One region of the Nostoc sp. CALU 546 genome, then DNA from elsewhere that is predicted to be linked to it. Evidence: riboswitches for the same ligand, from Rfam matches in the RefSeq annotation. Region 1 holds a riboswitch; the other holds the start of a gene.
The links. Region 1 has a riboswitch for cyclic di-AMP ahead of RRG12_RS24885 (universal stress protein). Riboswitches for the same ligand answer to the same signal wherever they lie in the genome.

Region 1 (3,418 bases):
CCAGATCGTTTGTTGGGAGTGATGCAATCTTTCATCGAAAAATATCCCAAAACCTATCGTTCTTTAGTCAAGGCGATGATTGAAGCCTGTCAGTATTGCAGCAAAGTAGAAAACCGCCAAGAAGTAGCCGAACTACTTACAGACCGTTCCTTTACAGGTGCTAAACCCAAAAATCAAGATGCTCCAATTGCCAAATTTACAAGTCCCGGAATTCTGGGCAACTATAATTACGGCGGCTTTGACGGCAAAGACCGCACCATCCAAGCCGATGACACCACGATTTTCTTCGATATTCCTGACAACCTTCCCAAGCAGCCAGGAGAACACTCGACATTCTTATGGAGATCGAGAAGTATCTGGTTAATGACACAAGCAGCGCGGTGGGGACAAATTAAGGAATTCCCCAAAAATGCCGAGAAACTAGCCGAAGATGGCTGGAGAACAGATTTATATCGGGAGATAGCATCTGAAATGGGCATTCAGTGTCCCAAGGATGATTACAAGGTCGAACCACCAGAAGTATTTATAGATAAGAAAGGCTTCGACCCCAGCGATCCGGTGGGTTATCTGAATAGTTTTGCTATCAGGGCTAACGCTCCCACTAACTTTTTCATGTCGTGAAGTACCCCTTTTTGCTTCGCTGAAAAAGGAGCTTCCAATTTCAACTACAGCAACGACGGTCTTATTCGTCTTTTGGGTTTCCCGTTTCATCCGCTCTTGCCACGTTAGGCATTCCTATTACTAGAAATTCGGAACTAAATCCGATGATGGTCTTACAAAGCGTCAACAGGCAGCCGCCCGTCTACCCCAGGCAGTTTGATTTTTATTTGCACAACACCGCTTGGATTTATTGCAATAGCAAACCAGCTAACAGTGTTCTTTCCCCGATCTACCGATTTATCTGCGGCAAGTATCTTACTACTACTTTGAAGTTAGCCTGTCTGTTCAATACGGTCGGGTGGGTCAGCGACCATTTATATCATACGTCGCTAATGCTGCGCTATCAGCAGCCAGCATCCTTTTGATCGGAAACAATCCAAAATTGATTGACTAGATTATTTCGGGAGCATTTGATGATGGAATATACTTCATTACCTATTAATACCCAAACCGAAGTTATGCCCCGCACTGGATTTTTAGAAATTGAAAATTTAGTCAAGTCTTATCCGACACCTGATCAAGAGAACTTTGTCGTTTTAGATGGAGTTAATCTGACCATTGGTGAAGATGAATATATTTCTGTAATTGGTCACTCAGGTTGTGGAAAATCAACTCTACTCAAGATAGTAGCTGGTTTAGAAAAAGCAACTTCCGGCTCAGTCCGGCTAGATGGAAAAGAAATTCGTCAGCCAGGAGCCGAGCGGATGATGGTATTTCAGAACTATTCTTTGTTACCTTGGTTAACAGTACGAGAAAATATCCGTTTAGCTGTGGATGAAGTGCTAAAAAATGCTAATCGGGCTGAGAAAATTAGCATTGTAAATCAGCACTTGGCAATGGTAAACTTGACGGCGGCGGCTGACAAATATCCTGATGAAATCTCTGGAGGTATGAAACAACGAGTAGGTATTGCCAGAGCCTTAGCAATTCGTCCTAAAATGTTGCTGATGGATGAACCTTTTGGGGCACTAGATGCGCTAACTCGTGGCAAATTGCAGCGGCAAGTATTAGATATTTGGGAAAATAATCGTCAAGCAGTGATGATGATTACCCACGATGTAGACGAAGCAATTTATATGTCCGATCGCATCGTCTTGATGACCAATGGCCCAGCTGCTAATATCGGGGAGATTTTAGAAGTTCCTTTTGAGCATCCACGCGATCGCGCCGCCATGCGAAACTCAAAAGAATATTTTGAACTCCGCAACCACGCCCTAAATTTCCTTGATCGATATTTTGCCCAAGACGAGTAAATTAGATTATCATTTTTTTAGTGGGTAGCCTAATTCAAATTCATGAAAGCTGGATTTGAAACGGAGGAACCAATGTTTGGGGCTAATCTTGCAGAGAGCGGCAATTTAAGAGTAAAAAGTGAAGAATAATTAATTTTTAACTCAACACTCAGCACTCACGACTCAGCACTCCTAAGAGAGAGACACCTTCCAGTCTTAGCCCGTCAGCTAACTCCGTAGGCAATGGAAGGAACCCCCAAGAGTTTGGCTGTAATACAGTTATTATTGGGGTTTCCTTGACTGAATTTAAGATTTGAGATTTTGGTTATCGTTACTCAATCTAAAATCCAAAATCGTTCGACTGAGCGTAGCCGAAGTCCAAAATCCAAAATTTGTCCCCCCTGCTTCTCATTGCTAATTCATTTCATTGGGAGAAGTAAAGCTGTGCAAATCAAGCCAATGTTAGCACGTCTACAAAGTGCCACAGGTCGAGATGACTTAATTGAACAAATGGTACTGCTGCCAGAACCAAAAAAACCTTTTTATAACAAACCTCAAAGCTCAAAAGCAGTTAATTTAATTGTTGCTTATGACGGATCTCCCAAAAGTCATACGGCATTAGATGTTGCCTTTTGGATTGCCCATCAAACCCGTTTAGCTACTAATGTAGAAGTTACAGTTCAAGCTGTTTATGTATTAGAAGATAATCAAAGCAGCCAGTATCCAAATATCTTGAGTTTTCCACAACAACAGCCTTCATTGGAATGTCAGGTTAGTGAAGTATCAAAGTCTGTCACACTAGTATTAACTCAACCAAAATTGCAGACAGTAGTAACTCCCCTACAACAAGCAGATATAATTCTCTGGCAAGCTCGAAGTTTGGCTGAAGAATGGCAGGGTTGCTTCAAATCTCATTTGCGCTTTGGCTGCATTTCCACAGAACTAGCCAAAGTTGTTGAAGCAGAAAATGCCGATATTCTGTTTTTAGGTTGCAACTCTGTGAATCATCCGATGATTGAGGCACTAGGCTCTAATTTTCCCTGCGCCGTTTTGGGTATTCCCAGTTGTATTGATGAATAATCGCTATTTCAAATTTCAGTAATTTTTATCCAATTGCAATCATAGATAAGTCACCTACAAATAGGTGACTTTTTTCGCTACCAAGTAAATAATTCAACTTCGGGAGTTTAGGGTGTGGAAAACTGGCAAGCAATCCTTAGTGTGATTACGTTTATAAGCGTCATTGTTTTAGTAATGACAGAATGGGTACATCTCACTATTGCGGCATTATTGGGAGCATTATTATTAGTTTTTAGCAACGTCATGACTTTGCAAGAAGCTGTTGGTTACATCGGCAAAAGTCATGGAACACTCGGTTTATTTTTTGGAGTTATGGTGTTAGTACGGGCTTTTGAGCCTACGAAGATATTTGATTATTTAGCCACTCAAATAGTACTTCTAGCTAAAGGACAAGGCAAACGTCTATTACTTGGTATTGTGGCTATAGTGACACCCATTTGTGCAGT
Region 2 (3,418 bases), on a different contig from region 1:
CGGTCTATGGCAGCAGCAAAAGCCACTTCATCTTTGGCGGGCGCTAGTAAACCTGTGACCTCTGGTACAACAGTAAACTGCAACCCACCGACATTACTAGCTACGACTGGAGTTTTACTCGCCATCGCCTCAATGGCAACTAAACCAAAAGGTTCGTAGTGACTGGGCACTACGCAGACATCAGCAGCAGCGTAGTAGAAGGGGAGGACAGTTTCATCTAGGCGACCGGCAAAGGTTGTACAATCTTCTAATCCGAGTTCAGTGACGATGCTGGCGATGCGATCGCGTTCAATTCCATCACTCTGACCTGGACGGCTACCACCCCCAATCACTAGTTGGAGGTTAGCCTCACCCCTTAAACTCGACTTGCCAATGGCTCGTACTAAAGTTTCAATACCTTTGCGTCGGTCAAAGCGACCAACATAGAGAACCATCTTGGCATCTGGTGCAATTCCCAACTTTTCCCTTGCAGTAGACCGCGGAATTTCCCCAAATTTATCAGTATCGGTACCACAGGGAATCATTTCAATGTTCCCTTTGCTGGAAACGAGTATCCGCATGTGTTTCTGTTCTTGTGGACTGGTTGCAACCACGCAGTCTACAGTTTCTAGACAGGCTTTTTCTATAGCTAGTCGCTGGGCTGCAATTACGGGAACATCACCAATACTTCTGTATTTAACCGCTCCTAAAGAGTGGTAAGTATGCACCTGAATCAGCGGTTGTTGCTTTTTCAATTCCATGCCAACCCAAGAAGACAACCAGTAATTGGTATGAATTAGGGAGTAATGGAACCCTTGGCGTTGCTGGAATCGCTGGAATTCTTCGATAAATTCAGGTAAATGGTTAAACAAGTCATCTCGCCCAATAAACTCAGCTGGGCCAGCATTTAACCGAATAGTACGACAGTTTAGGCTATGTTGAGAAATCGCAGCTTGTTCAGGACTACTACGACGAGTGAACATATCCACTTGCCAACCTTGCTGGGCTAGGGCATAACCTACTTGACGCACATAGACATTTTGACCCCCAGCTTCTTCTTGACCGATTTCAACAGCCGGGTCGCCATCGACAGAAATTAAAGCAATGCGATGTTTCTTATTCTGGAACATAGCTGATTTTCACCTCAAGGCAAATAATCCTACCTCAGACGCCAGAAATCAAGATATTGTTATCCTCTCTCAAGGCCGAGGGCAGGCACAACGAACCACAAAGTTACCAGCCAAAGGACACTGACGAGAACAAGGCATTACTTGTAAGAATGCTTCTCGTTCAGTCTCTTCTCAATGCCGACGAAGTTAGCTGACGGGCTAGGACTGAGAGATGTCCTTCTTGAAAAAGTTATAAGTTGTGAGTTATGAATTATGAGTTATCTATTTAGTAACTTTTAACTCCTCACTCTTGAATCCTCACTCTTAACTCTAACTTTCTTCAAAATACGCCCCAAACTTGGTTCCTCCGCTCCGGTTTACCCTTACTCACAAAACTTTTCAGGGAATATAGTGGATTAGGCAGACTGATTTATTTTTCTTCACAGTTTATAACGTGTCATCATCAACTATGTCAACAGTATGAACAAAAAAAGTGTGCTGGGAATCACTTTAAAGCTTGTTGTGCCTAGCGTTGGAGAATCAGAGCATAGGGGAAACTTGGAGTTTTTAAGATGCTATCAACGAGAAGCTTACTGATATTCACTGCTACATTTTATTGATTTTTTGGGAATGAAATAGTCTTGAGAATTTTAGTGCAAAAAAATCTGTGAGAGGATATTTGGAAAGTCAACAAATATACTCGAAACCACTTTCCTGCAAAGAAAGAGGTTTGGAAACCCCCATTTCCTCATAGGGAAGGAGAACTTAAGTCTCCCCACATTAAATGATCTCATCAATTATATGTCTCTTCTTACACCTGTTTAACCACTCGTATTTTCTCCTAGTCTTGTTCAAAAATCAGGAGTTCTATAGAAAGTTAGGCATGGCTTATTACGGTATGAATTAAGCTAACAAAGGGATAGAATGGTATTTAAATCTGCATAAGGTAAAAATCTACTCTTCCTGTTTTCCTAGATATACTTCAATAACACGAGAGTCATTTTGAACTTCCTCAAAATTCCCTTCGCACAGCACCGAACCTTCATGTAAAACTGTTACTTTCTTGGCAATTTGCCGCACAAATTCCATATCATGTTCAATTACTAAAATTGAATGACTTTGTGCTAGCGCTAAAAGTAATTCGCCGATGTTATAGGTTTCTTCATCTGTTAAACCTGCAACTGGTTCATCAACGAGTAATAAGTCTGGTGACTGTGCCACTAACATTCCAATTTCTAAACGCTGCTTTTCACCGTGAGAAAGTAAACCTGCTCTAATATCTGCTTTTGGCGTTAAACCGATGGTTTCTAACAATCCTTTAATATTATTCTTTTCAACAGCATTAGAATGTTCAAACAAAGTAGAAAAGACATTTTTCTTCTTGTTAATAGTAATTTCTAGATTTTCACGGGGCGTTAAATTCAGGTAAATTCGAGGTGTTTGAAACTTGCGCCCAATTCCCAATCGCGCAATTCGATATTCAGGTAAAGAACGTAGGTTTCTTCCTTTGAATAACACTCGCCCAAGGCTTGGTTGCACTTTCCCCGTAATCACATCCAGAAATGTTGTCTTTCCCGCTCCATTTGGGCCAATTACTACCCGTAATTCACCCACATCCATGCTAAAGTTAAGCTGATTTAGCGCCCTAAATCCGTCAAAATTAACAGTTACGTTTTCAGTTTCCAATATTTTCGCGTTCATGTTGCACTTCGGGGTCTTCTTCCAAGGTTGGATATGTAACAATTTGTTGACGGCGGTGGAAAAGAGAAATATTTTGACTACGCAACCATCCCACGATACCGTCAGGAAGGACTGTAACTACTATCAAAAATAGTGCGCCTTGGAAAAATAGCCAGATTTCAGCAAATTGTTCGCTTAAAAAAGTGCGGGCATAATTTACTAATAAAGTTCCGACAATCGCCCCAATTAAAGTAGCGCGTCCGCCTACAGCTACCCAAATCACCATTTCAATCGAAAAGGCAATATCCATTGCTCTGGGTGATACAGAACCACTTTGAATGGTGTAAAATGCTCCTGCTATCCCTGCGATCGCACCGGAAACTGCAAACACCAACACCTTAAAATCTGTAGGGTCGTAGCCAGAAAATCTTACCCGACTTTCATCATCACGAATTGCTATCAACAACCTCCCAAAGCGTCCGCTTGTCAACCAGCGACAAACGCCATAGGTTGCTGCGAGAAACACTACCGTCAGCGTGTAGAAAATCAATTGCGTCTTGGCATCGCTGACCGTTGCCCCAAAGAAAGTTGTAAAATCTATCAGTCCGTTCGTACCGTTGAAAAATTGTTGTTGACCGTTAAAGAAGTTG

Region 2: another riboswitch for cyclic di-AMP. It lies ahead of RRG12_RS04935 (glycosyltransferase); the one in region 1 lies ahead of RRG12_RS24885 (universal stress protein).

The regions. Positions count from the first base shown of each region.
Region 1 is NZ_JAWJTF010000057.1:31,651-35,068, reverse strand. Features, by position in the region: gene RRG12_RS24895 (ABC transporter substrate-binding protein) at 1-621, shown strand, start outside; gene RRG12_RS24890 (ABC transporter ATP-binding protein) at 1,077-1,913, shown strand; cyclic di-AMP (ydaO/yuaA leader) riboswitch at 1,930-2,147, shown strand; gene RRG12_RS24885 (universal stress protein) at 2,352-2,972, shown strand; gene RRG12_RS24880 (ArsB/NhaD family transporter) at 3,087-3,418, shown strand, end outside.
Region 2 is NZ_JAWJTF010000006.1:114,221-117,638, reverse strand. Features, by position in the region: gene RRG12_RS04935 (glycosyltransferase) at 1-1,109, opposite strand, end outside; cyclic di-AMP (ydaO/yuaA leader) riboswitch at 1,270-1,521, opposite strand; gene urtD (urea ABC transporter ATP-binding protein UrtD) at 2,043-2,789, opposite strand; gene urtC (urea ABC transporter permease subunit UrtC) at 2,764-3,418, opposite strand, start outside.